[Eubacterium] eligens ATCC 27750: one gene and its partner. The main gene of each other region encodes a partner of the protein of the gene in region 2 in a complex. Links are inferred from orthologs where the notes say so. Each region holds a gene or a part of one and is shown on either strand. Other genes may lie near its edges.

Evidence for each region.
Region 1: the proteins of secG (region 2) and secY are in contact, whole or in part, in a crystal structure (PDB 5AWW), measured with the Thermus thermophilus proteins. The link is inferred for [Eubacterium] eligens ATCC 27750 from one-to-one orthologs. Residues at the interface, in WP_223903268.1 of Thermus thermophilus: Tyr5, Ile9, Tyr12, Leu13, Ala16, Leu19, Val20, Val23, Leu24, Gln26, Glu27, Pro28, Gln30, Gly31, Ala32, Asp34, Leu35, Met36, Gly37, Gly38, Ser39, Ala40, Asp41, Leu42, Phe43, Ala45, Arg46, Val48, Tyr53, Thr56; in WP_096411648.1 of Thermus thermophilus: Leu14, Gln16, Arg17, Phe20, Ile34, Pro35, Pro37, Ile72, Arg108, Arg109, Asn112, Gln113, Arg116, Ile117, Ile120, Pro145, Gly146, Trp147, Phe152, Phe155, Val156, Val159, Thr160, Val162, Ala163, Gly164, Ala166, Leu167, Trp170, Glu173.

The regions. Positions count from the first base shown.
Region 1 is NC_012778.1:340,209-346,481, reverse strand. What follows is about bases 137-2,971. They hold secY (preprotein translocase subunit SecY), read right to left. Parts: upstream 2,297-2,971; coding sequence 977-2,296; downstream 137-976. Other genes in these bases: rpmD (50S ribosomal protein L30), read right to left, coding at 2,761-2,943; rplO (50S ribosomal protein L15), read right to left, coding at 2,298-2,738; EUBELI_RS01545 (adenylate kinase), read right to left, coding at 215-856; EUBELI_RS01550 (KOW domain-containing RNA-binding protein), read right to left, coding at 137-208. In the rest of the region: more of EUBELI_RS01550, read right to left, coding at 1-136; rpsE (30S ribosomal protein S5), read right to left, coding at 2,984-3,493; rplR (50S ribosomal protein L18), read right to left, coding at 3,513-3,881; rplF (50S ribosomal protein L6), read right to left, coding at 3,899-4,441; rpsH (30S ribosomal protein S8), read right to left, coding at 4,538-4,939; EUBELI_RS01505 (type Z 30S ribosomal protein S14), read right to left, coding at 4,992-5,177; rplE (50S ribosomal protein L5), read right to left, coding at 5,195-5,734; rplX (50S ribosomal protein L24), read right to left, coding at 5,756-6,067; rplN (50S ribosomal protein L14), read right to left, coding at 6,079-6,273. UniProt on the Bacillus subtilis protein: The central subunit of the protein translocation channel SecYEG. Consists of two halves formed by TMs 1-5 and 6-10.
Region 2 is NC_012778.1:1,194,897-1,201,228, forward strand. Bases 1,942-4,835 are described here. They hold secG (preprotein translocase subunit SecG), read right to left. Parts: upstream 3,580-4,835; coding sequence 3,304-3,579; downstream 1,942-3,303. Other genes in these bases: rnr (ribonuclease R), read right to left, coding at 1,942-3,194; gpmI (2,3-bisphosphoglycerate-independent phosphoglycerate mutase), read right to left, coding at 3,708-4,835. Outside these bases: SsrA-binding protein SmpB, read right to left, coding at 573-1,055; more of rnr, read right to left, coding at 1,074-1,941; more of gpmI, read right to left, coding at 4,836-5,258; tpiA (triose-phosphate isomerase), read right to left, coding at 5,380-6,129. UniProt on the Bacillus subtilis protein: Involved in protein export. Participates in an early event of protein translocation.

The DNA of each region.
Region 1 (6,273 bases), 850 kb from region 2 along the record:
GGTTTTTCTCTATCTTTTCTGCAAGATCACTATCTTTTTGTTTTATGAGCTGAACATGTTTCAGCTTTTTCTTTTTAAGTTTATCTGTCGGTCTTAATTTACCGTCCGACAGATAAACATATACATCATCAGATTCGAGAATCATATACACAGTACCTTTGTCATGGCCTGCTTTAGAACTTGCAAAATATCCCTTTATATCACTCATAGATGATTAACCTAAGATCTTAACTATTGCAGCAAATACATCATCCATAGGCTGTGTACCATCAACTTCCTTAAGTACACCCTTTCCTGAATAGTATTCAATCAATGGCTGTGTCTGCTCATGATATACTGAAAGTCTGTTCTTTACTGTCTCTGGCTTATCGTCATCTCTTAAGATAAGCTTCTCGCCACATGCATCACATATTCCTTCAACCTTTGTTGGATTGAACTGGATATGGTATGTTGCTCCACAACCTACACATGCTCTTCTTCCAGACATTCTGTTTATTATATTTTCATCAGGAACTTCGACATTGATTGCATAGTCAACTGACTCTCCATTAGCACTAAGAGCCTTATCAAGTGCCTCTGCCTGAGGAATTGTTCTTGGGAATCCATCAAGTACATATCCGTTAGCACAATCCGCTTCCTTGAATCTGTCCATGATAAGATCTACTACTAATTCATCAGGTACGAGCTCTCCCTTATCCATGTATGTCTTTGCCTTCTGTCCAAGCTCTGTATTGTTCTTAATATTAGCTCTGAAAATATCTCCTGTAGAGATATGTGGTATAGCATATTTTGCTGCTATCTTCTTAGCCTGTGTACCTTTACCTGCTCCTGGAGCACCTAACATAATTATCTTCATAATATTTTCTCCATTCCAAAATCATAAATATTCGTAATAAATCATAATACACAAAGGACTTACCCGGCATAAACCGGGCAAGTCAATATTTTATACTAATATCATCCGTGATATAAAGAATTACTCACTGAGGAATCCCTTATAGTAACGATTGCACATCTGAGACTCAATCTGCTTTAATGTCTCAAGTACAACACCAACAATAATGATAATTGATGTTCCACCGAATGAAACAGAAGCATTAAAGAATCCTGTACACATTATTGGAATGAGGGCAATTATTAAAAGTCCGACAGCTCCAATAAATACGATATAATTAAGTATTTTGTTAAGATATTCGCTTGTAGACTTACCAGGTGTTATTCCTGGGATAACTCCACCAGCCTTCTTTAAGTTATCAGCTACCTCAATTGGGTTAAATGTTATTGATGTATAGAAGTATGCAAATATTATAAGCAGTACTATGTATACTAATAAACCAATTGAATACTTTGGAGCTTCAACTCTGCACCAGTATGATGAGCTGAGATATCTGGTCCACTCATATGATTTACCAAATAACTGTGCAATTATAACTGGAAACTGCATAAGTGATGATGCGAAAATAATTGGCATAACACCTGCAGTATTAACCTTTAATGGAATGTTTGTTGACTGTCCGCCAACTGTTCTTCTACCGCTGACCTTCTGAGAGTACTGAACAGGAATTCTTCTCTCTCCATCCTGAAGGAAGCATACAAGAACTACCATAACAATAAGAATTGCTAATATTATTACTGCTGCTAAAACACCCTTTGCAGGTGTCTTTGGTGCAACAAATGTGCTATATAATGTAGCAAAATCACTAGGCATACCTGATATGATATTAATTAAAAGTACAATTGAAATACCATTTCCAACACCCTTTTCAGTGATTCGCTCACCAAGCCACATTAATACTGCTGAACCAGCTGTAAGTGCAGCTACAACTACGATTATACATACTACATAATGTAATGTGCTAAGCTGTGCTGAATCTTTGATAAGACCTGTTCTACCAAAGCCAACCGCCATAGCGATACTTTCTATTAAAGAAAGACCAATTGTTACGTATCTTGTAATCGATGCAATCTTCTTTCTACCATCTTCTCCCTCTTTCTGCATTTCCTCTAATTTAGGAATTGCAATTGTGAGAAGCTGCATAATGATTGAAGATGTGATATATGGTGTTATGCTCAGCGCAAAGAGGGACATTCTTTCGAATGAACCTCCTGTAAAAGCACTGAGATAACTTAAATCACCAGTATTAATTCCACTAAGTAAGCTACTAAAATAATTGGTGTCTACACCAGGGATTGGAAGTAAACTTCCAACTCTGACAACAACAAGAATTAATAATGTATATATTATCTTTTTTCTTATATCTTTGTTCTTAAAAGCGCCTACAAGTGTTTTAAACATATTAGATCACCTCGCAGGTTCCGCCGAGAGCCTCGATCTTCTCCTTAGCTGCAGCACTGAATGCGTTAGCCTTAACAGTAAGCTTCTTTGTAAGCTCGCCGTTTGCAAGAATCTTGATTCCGTCCTTAGGATCTTTAACGATTCCTGACTCAATTAATGTATCAACAGTAACCTCTGCACCGTTATCAAAACGATCTAATACATTAACATTAATAGCAACGAATTCCTTACGGTTTCTGTTAGTGAATCCTCTCTTAGGAATTCTTCTATATAATGGCATCTGGCCACCTTCAAAACCTGGTCTTGGTGCTCCTGAACGAGCTTTCTGTCCTTTATGACCCTTACCAGCTGTCTTGCCGTTACCTGAGCCATGTCCACGACCTCTTCTGAAATTATCGCTTAATACTGAACCTTCTGCAGGTCTCAAATTAGATAAATCCATCATTGCACCTCCTTATCTGTAATTAGATTTCTTCTACCTTTAACATATAACCAATCTGCTGAATCTGTCCTCTTGTAGCAGCATTATCTGGAAGTTCAACTGTCTTATGCATCTTTGTAAGACCCATAGCTTCAACAGTTTTTCTATGCTTAGGAACAGCGCCGATTGGAGACTTAACTAAAGTTATTCTTAACTTCTCAGCCATTTTAACCTCCATCTCCTGCTTAGCAGGAATCACAATTTAATTAACCAAGGATCTCGCTAACTGACTTTCCACGAAGTCTTGCAACTTCTTCTGGAGTCTTCATAGACTTAAGTCCTTCGATTGTTGCTAATACAACATTCTGCTTGTTGTTTGATCCAAGTGACTTTGTACGGATATTCTTGATACCTGCAAGCTCAAGGATTGAACGTGCTGGACCACCAGCGATGATACCAGTACCTTCTGGAGCTCTCTTTAATAATACTGTAGCTCCTCCGAACTTTCCAAGAAAATCATGTGGAACTGAACCGTTCTCATCGATTGGAACTTCTACTAAATGTTTGATAGCATCTTCTTTTCCCTTGCGGATAGCTTCTGGAATTTCAGCTGCCTTACCAACACCTGCACCTACGTGTCCGTTGCCGTCACCAACAACTACTAATGCTGCAAAACGCATGTTACGTCCACCCTTTACAACCTTTGTTACACGCTTGATTGATACTACATTATCATTTAATTCTAACTGACTAGCATCAATTATTGTACGTTTCATACTGTAATCTCCCTTCCGCTTAGAATTCAAGGCCAGCTTCACGAGCTGCCTCTGCTAATGCCTTAATTTTACCTGCATAAATGAAACCGCCTCTGTCATAAACAACAGTCTTGATTCCCTTTTCTAATGCTCTCTTTGCTACGACTGTACCAACAGCAGCTGCTGCTTCAACATTATTTGTCTTCTCAAGCTCTGCCTTAACTTCCTTATCAAGAGTTGATGCTGATACAAGTGTCTTTCCAACTGTGTCGTCAATAATCTGAGCATACATATGATTATTGCTTCTGAACACAGCTAAACGTGGTCTTTCTGCAGTACCACTGAAACGATTACGTAATCTTCTATGCTTCTGTTCGCGAACTACTGTTCTTGATTTCTTACTAACCATTATGTTTTCTCCTTTAATTATTTCTTACCAGTCTTACCAACTTTACGTCTGATAACTTCATCAGCATACTTGATACCCTTGCCCTTATATGGCTCTGGAGCTCTCTTTGCTCTGATTTCAGCTGCGTACTGGCCAACTGCTTCTTTACTGATACCTTTAACAATGATGATGTTTGTTCCATCAAGAACTGTTTCAATTCCTTCTGGATCTTCCATCTCAACTGGATGAGAGTAGCCTAATGAAAGAACTAACTTCTTACCCTGCTTCTGTGCTCTATAACCAACACCGTTAACTTCAAGCTTCTTCTCATAGCCTTCTGTAACACCAATAATCATGTTATGAATAAGTGTTCTTGTAAGTCCATGTAATGACTTCATCTTCTTTAAGTCATTTGGTCTTGAAACAACGATTTCAGAACCTTCCTGCTTAATGTCCATCTCTGCTGGTAAAACTCTCTCAAGAGTTCCCTTTGGACCCTTTACAGTCACTTTATTATTTTCTGCAATCTCAACAGTAACTCCTGCTGGGATAGCGATAGGCATTCTTCCTATACGTGACATGCCGTGCACCTCCTAATTATAATGAGGGAAACATTCATATACGCTGAACTACGATGGGATAGGATTCCCGTTTCCCTGTGTGTAAGTGTTCAATAATTACCAAACGAAGCAAAGAACTTCTCCACCAACGCCGAGCTTTCTAGCTTCCTTGTCAGTAATAACGCCCTTGTTTGTAGATATAATAGCTACACCAAGACCACCGAGAACTTTTGGAAGTTCTTCCTTGTTTGCATATACTCTAAGACCTGGCTTAGAGATTCTCTGAAGACCTGAAATGATCTTCTCATTCTTAGAAGCACCGTACTTTAATGTAATACGGATATCGTTGAACTTACCGTTCTCAACGAGCTCATAAGACTTAATATAACCCTCGTCTAAAAGAATCTTAGCGATTGCAAGCTTCATCTTAGATGATGGAACATCAACTGTGTCGTGCTTTGCTGTATTTGCATTACGAATTCTTGTAAGCATATCTGCAATTGGATCTGTCATTGAAATTTTCCTCCTTATTTTAACTGGTTTCCTGTTACCAGGACTACGTTAATTGATTTTACCAAGATGCTTTCTTAACTCCAGGAATCTGTCCCTTGTAAGCTAATTCACGGAAGCAAATTCTGCAGATTCCGTATTTTCTTAAAACAGAATGTGGACGACCACATATTGTACAACGTGTATACGCTCTTGTAGAGAACTTAGGTGCTCTCTGCTGCTTAACCTTCATAGAAGTCTTAGCCATTGAATTTCCCTCCTTAATTATTTCTTAAATGGCATGTTGAATAATCTTAATAACTCACGAGCTTCCTCATCAGTCTTAGCTGTAGTTGTAATGATTACATCCATACCTCTAACCTTATCAATCTTGTCATATTCGATTTCTGGGAAGATAATCTGCTCTTTGATACCTAAAGCATAGTTACCTCTTCCATCAAATGAATCAGCGCTAACGCCACGGAAGTCACGTACACGTGGTAATGCAAGGTTTACTAATCTGTCAAGGAATTCATACATCTTCTCTCCTCTTAATGTAACCTTACAACCAATTGCCTGACCCTCTCTTAACTTGAAGTTAGCAATTGAATTCTTAGCTCTTGTAAGAACTGCCTTCTGACCAGCAATTGTTTCCATTTCTTTAACAGCTATGTCAAGAAGCTTTGAATTTTCCTTAGCTTCGCCAACGCCCATGTTAATTACGATCTTGTCGATCTTTGGAACCATCATTGGGTTCTTGTAACCGAATTTCTCAGTCATCTTCTTAGTAATTTCATTATCGTATAATTCTCTAAGTCTACTCAAAATTATTGCCTCCTTCCTTTATTAATCGATAACTTCGCCAGTTGCCTTAGCAACACGAACTTTCTTACCGTCCTTGAAGTCATAACCAATCTTTGTTTCCTTACCCTTTAATGAGTAAGCGATATTTGAGATATCGATTGGTGCTTCCTGGTGGAGAATTCCACCCTGCTGATTAGCTGCGCTTGGCTTAGCATGCTTTGTAACCATGTTAACGCCCTCAACTAATGCTGTATGATTCTTAGCATTTACAGACAATACCTTGCCCTCTTTGCCTTTGTCTTTTCCTGCGATAACCTTAACAGTATCACCCTTTTTAATTCTAACAGCTGACATTGTGGTACCTCCTATAATACTTCTGGAGCAAGAGATACGATTTTCATGAACTTCTTATCTCTTAACTCTCTGGCTACTGGACCAAAGATACGAGTTCCCTTAGGAGTCTGATCATCTTTAATTATAACAGCAGCATTCTCATCAAATTTAATATATGAACCGTCCTTACGACGTGCGCCCTTTACTGAACGTACGACAACGGCCTT
Region 2 (6,332 bases):
TCGGCGCAAAACCGAGGTCCACCGGACCTCGTGCGCCCCTGTCCAAAAACCCGGCTACGCCATGTTTTATCCATTAATAAGACTCCCCTCTGGTCCATAGGAAAAAGGGAGCGAAGAAGCTCACGCTTCCTCACTCCCTTTTTCCTATGGACCAGAGGGGAGTCGAACCCCTGTCCGAAAACCCATTCCCTGTTCTTCTACTATCATAGTTGATTGTTTAACATTCCCTCCGGTACACGAGAATCAACACCCTTGCACCTTTAGTAGCTTCATGATACGACCAGCATCTCAAAGCTTTGATACTGTCGTTTCCTACATGTTCGAAGCCTGGGTCTTAAAGTGTAGGTGCTTTAAGTCAGACTGCTGCAATTAGGCAGCGTATGCTAAATTATCGTTAGCGTTTATATTTAAGTTTGGATTTTGACGCTTTCCTGCGGATAGCTTCACCAGCTTCAAGATCCCCGTCGAAACCTTTACTAGCCCGTGTGTAAGCAGTTTTATCTGCTTATTTATATTAACATTGGCATAATGCCAAGTCAATGAACTTGTTATTCAAAACTGATAAAATATTTCTAAAATCTGAGATTCTTATTCTTGAATTCCTTCTGTGCATCTCTTATCTGGTCTTTCTTTGCAATAGAATCTCTCTTGTCAAAGTTCTTCTTACCTTTTCCAAGACCAATTTCCATCTTCACCTTTCCCTCTTTCAGATATACCTGAAGAGGAACAAGTGTGTAACCTTTAATTGTAAGTTCACCAGTAAGCTTATTAATCTGATTCTTGTGAAGAAGCAGCTTCTTAGGTCTTAAAGGATCTTTATTGAATATGTTTCCCTTCTCATATGGTGTAATATTCATACCTAATACATACACTTCGCCATTCTCAATCTTGATATAAGATTCCTTAATTGAGCACTTACCTGCTCTGATTGATTTAACCTCAGTGCCGTGAAGTACCATGCCCGCCTCGTATTTCTCTTCTATAAAATAATCAAAATAAGCTTTCTTATTGTTCGCTATAAGTCTGTTTCCAGATGCGCTTGTTTTTGATGCCATGTCAGTCTCCATTCTATTCTATGCAAATGCAAAATCAATTGTTCTTAGTATCTTATCGGTGCCTATAACCACAACCTTAACCTTCTGTCCGAGCTTATAACTTCTGTTCCCAAGTTCTCCTACCATCTCATAGTGTTCCTCGTCAAATGTATAGAATCCCTTCATATTATTGATAGAAACCATGCCCTCGATAGTGTTTGGAAGTTCAACATATACGCCCCACGCGGTAACACCCGAAACAACTCCATCAAATGTTTCTCCAACAAACTGTTCCATATACTCAGCCATTTTAAGCTTGTCTGTATCTCTTTCAGCATCTGCCGCACGCCGCTCCATCGCACTTGTCTGGACAGCAACATCCGGTAATATTGCATCATAATGGGCAGCTCTCTTAGGACTTAAACCTCCGTGAAGATTCTCCTTGATAATTCTGTGAATCTGGAGATCAGGATATCTTCTGATAGGCGATGTGAAATGACAGTAATACTTGGCAGCGAGTCCAAAATGTCCTACACATTCAGTAGTATACTTAGCTTTCTTCATAGAGCGGAGTGTCAGTCTGCTTATAAGATTCTCAGCATCAGAACCCTCTATCTCAGAAAGAAGCTTCTGAATCTCCTTAGGTCTTAAATCATCAGTAAGTCTTAATGTATAACCAAAGTTATTAATAAATGTGGCTAACTTACGCATTTTTTCAGGATCAGGATTCTCATGAGTTCTATATAGAAATGGCATATCCTGCCAGAAATAATCCTCTGCAACAGTTTCATTAGCAGCAAGCATAAAATCTTCAATAATCTTAGTTGCTACATTTCTGTCATACGGCTTAATATCAGTCGGGTGGCCATTCTCATCAAGTATAATCTTACTTTCAGGGAAATCAAAATCAACCGAACCTCTTGCAAATCTCTTCTTTCTAAGAAGCTCCGCAGCCTCTTCCATCATATGAAACATTGGAACAAGCTCTTTATACTTCATAATTTCATTAGTATCATTATCTACAAGAATCTTTTTTACGCTTGTATAGCTCATTCTTCTGTCTACATTAATAACAGTTTCACATATTCTATGTCCAACAATATTTCCCTTTTCATCAATATCCATAAGGCAGCTGAGTGCCAGTCTGTCTTCTCCCTGATTAAGTGAACATATCCCATTAGATAACTTATGCGGTATCATTGGAATAACACGGTCTACAAGGTAAACACTCGTACCTCGTTTAAGTGCCTCTTTATCCAGCGCACTTCCCTCTGTAACATAATGACTTACATCCGCAATGTGGACACCTAGATGATATACAGGTCCTTCTTTCGAGATAGATACTGCATCATCTAAATCCTTCGCATCCTCACCATCTATAGTAACCATCTGAACATTTCTTAAATCAACTCGTCCAGCCTTATCCTTTTCACTGACAACATCAGGAATATCATTAATTGCCTTCTTAACTGATTCAGGAAACTCCACTAGTAAATCATATGCCTTGATAATAGACATTATGTCCACACCCGGGTCATCTATATGTCCAAGTACTTCTGTGACCTTCCCCTGTGGATTCTTACTCTGGCTGCCGTAATCACTTATAGAAGCAACTACCTTAGAACCTTCAACCGCTCCATTCATGAATTCCTGCGGTATAAATATATCACAGTTAATCTTTGCATTATCAGGAATAACAAAACCATACGTTCTGTTCTTCTGGAATGTTCCGACAACTTCCTTAACCTCATGCTCAACAATAGCAACAATCTTACCTTCAGCCCTCTTACCGCCATTCTTCTCAGTAGTTATCACAACCTTGACTTTATCATGATAGAAAGCATTCATCGTGTCATTAGCCTTAACAAATATATCATCTTCCCTGTCAGGTATTACTACAAAACCAAAGCCCCTGCTTGTGCTTTCAAATGTTCCGACAAGTGCTACATTTTCAGGCTTCATATACTTACCCTTCTTTGATACACCTATTGTTCCATCTGCAACAAGACTGTCAAGCACTTCCATAAGTTCTGAACGCTTAGCTTTCGGAATATCGAGAAGCATAGCGATTTCTTTAGCTTTCATTGGAACATACAGTTCATTATTAAGAATCATATCAGTAAGCATCTGTCTTCGCTGTTTAAATATATCCTTCTCCATATCCCTTATATCCCTTTCTTACCATTAAAATATCCGAATTTCACCAGATTGCTCGTAAAAGTAAAAAACACTCTTAAGAAATTATCCGTTTCTTAAGAGTGTCCGTAATTTAGAAATTAAAATTAAGTATAACTGCTATAACAATAAAAAGAATTACAAGAATCTTGGTTATCTTAACAAGCTTGCCCTCCATTGAACGGCCCTTGTTCTTACCCCAGTATGAATCAGCAGCACCACTAATTGTTCCTGACAATCCGTTCTGCTTACTTTCCTGCATAAGAATTATTATTGCTAAAGCTATACAAATTACCACAAATACTCCCATTAAACCAATTCTTAATACATCTCCGACAGACATATGAAACAATGGAATTATCTTATTCATACTATCCTCATTCCTGCGCATCATGCGCTTTTTATTACATAATTATGCCAATACGGCAACATAGGTCATTCTATCACAAATAAACATTTTGTGCAAGAAAAATCAATAAATTAATTTCAACCATTCAATTAGTTCTTCTTCACAAGAAGAGACTCACCTGTCATCTCAACTGGTTTCTCAAGTCCCATAATTTCTATAAGTGTAGGAGCGATATCACATAATCTTCCACCCTCACGAAGTGTATAATTCTCATCATAATTAACAAGAATAAATGGAACAGGGTTAGTTGTATGTGCTGTATGTGGAGCTCCTGTTTCGTAATCAATCATCTTCTCAGCATTACCGTGGTCTGCACAGATGAAGAGAACTCCGTCAACATCCTTTACTGCATCTACAGCCTTGCCAACAAGCTCATCAACCTTCTCTACAGCCTTGATTGCTGCTGGGATAACACCTGTATGCCCAACCATATCAGGATTAGCGAAGTTGATAATAATAACATCATATTTGTCAGACTTTATAGCCTCAACTAAGTCCATACCTACTTCCGGAGCACTCATCTCTGGCTTTAAGTCATATGTTGCAACATCCTTAGGTGAGTTAACGAGTAATCTGAACTCATCAACATTAGGGTCTTCAACACCGCCATTAAAGAAGAATGTAACATGTGCATATTTCTCTGTCTCAGCAAGTCTTAACTGCTTCTTTCCATGATTAGCAAGGAATTCACCAAATGTGTTCTTAATAATCTCTTTCTTGAATGCAACCTTCTTGTTAGGGATTGATTCATCATAATCCTTGAAACATACAAATGTTAATGGAATAAATCCTGTCTTTCTTTCAAATCCTGTAAACTTATCATCGCAGAACGCTCTTGTCATCTCTCTTGCACGGTCTGGACGGAAGTTAAAGAATATAACAGAATCATTAGCCTTAACTAATGAAAGTGGCTGACCATCTTTACAGATAACTGTTGGCTCAACGAATTCATCTGTCTTACCATTATCATATGACTCCTGAAGTGCCTGTGTAGCTGACTCGGCCTTAATGCCATCACCTGTTACAAGTGAATCATAAGCCTTTTCTACTCTGTCCCAGTTATTATCTCTGTCCATTGCATAGTAACGACCTGATAAAGATGCGACCTTACCAACTCCGATTTCTGCCATCTTATTCTCAAGTGTCTCAACAAATCCCTTAGCTGAAGCTGGAGGTGTATCTCTTCCGTCAAGGAACGCATGAACATATACTTTAGACACTCCCTGCTGCTTTGCCATCTCTAAAAGTCCATATACATGGCTTAAATGACTGTGAACACCACCATCTGATAAAAGTCCGAAAAGGTGAAGATCCGAATCATTCTTCTTGCAGTTCTCCATTGCCTCAAGTAATTCTTCGTTCTTAAAGAATGTACCATCTTCAATATCCTTAGTAATTCTTGTAAGATCCTGATAAATAATTCTACCAGCACCAATATTCATATGACCAACTTCTGAATTACCCATCTGTCCGTCTGGAAGACCTACAGCAAGTCCTGAAGCATATCCCTTCTGGAACGGGCATTCCTTCATAAGCTTATCCATAACAGGAGTGTTAGCCATAGCAATAGCATTACCCTCTGTTCTATCATTTAAACCATAACCATCAAGTACCATTAAAACTACTGGTTTTTTACTCATAATGTGATTCTCCTTTAAATGTATTCTAATTAATTGCCTATAGCATGATAGCACATTTGTAAAAAAAATCAAAGACCTTGTCTTGAATATTATCATCAAAACAAGGTCTTTTCATGCTTATTTACTTATTATAATTAACTATATCCGCAAAATCCGGCTTGAGACTTGCACCTCCTACCAGTCCACCATCAATATCAGGCTGGGCAAAAAGCTCTGCTGCATTAGAAGCATTAACACTTCCTCCATAAAGAATCCTTATCTGATCCGCTGTTTCTTTATCATATAACTCTTCGAATACAGTTCTTATAAATCCACATACTTCCTGTGCCTGCGCTGTAGTTGCAACCTTTCCTGTTCCAATAGCCCAGATTGGCTCATAAGCAACTATTGTATGAAGCACCTGCTCTTTAGTAACACCAACATATGCTTCTACTATCTGTTCTTTAATGAAATCAAGTGTAATCCCTTTTTCTCTCTGTTCAAGTGTCTCTCCACAACAAAGAATTGGGATAATTCCATGTTCAAGTACCTTATGCATCTTGAGATTAAGCACTGTATTACTTTCATTAAAGTACATTCTTCTTTCTGAATGTCCTATGATAACATGGCTTACCCCGGCATCAACAAGCATCTCAGGCGATAACTCACCGGTAAATGCTCCTTTCTCCTGATAATATACATTCTCTGCACCAATATGTATATTAGATCCTTTCACTGCCTCCACTACAGGTACAATGTCAATAGATGGTACACAGAACACAACATCAACATCCGGATTATTAACATTCGGTCTCAATTCAGTAACGAGCTTAACTGCCTGGCTTGGTGTCATATTCATCTTCCAATTGCCTGCTATTACTTTTCTTCTCATTCTACGCCTCCCCACAGGAAATTATCCATAATAACATATATATGGACAATCCTATTAAATTATTCCGATATAACTATCCTAGTAAAATAGATAATAGCATACTTTGGTACATATTTCAAGTATAGTTTGTGAAATAAATAACAAAAAATCCAGACCCTACTTAACAAAAATAAGGTCCGGATTAAAATATAATTATATAACTA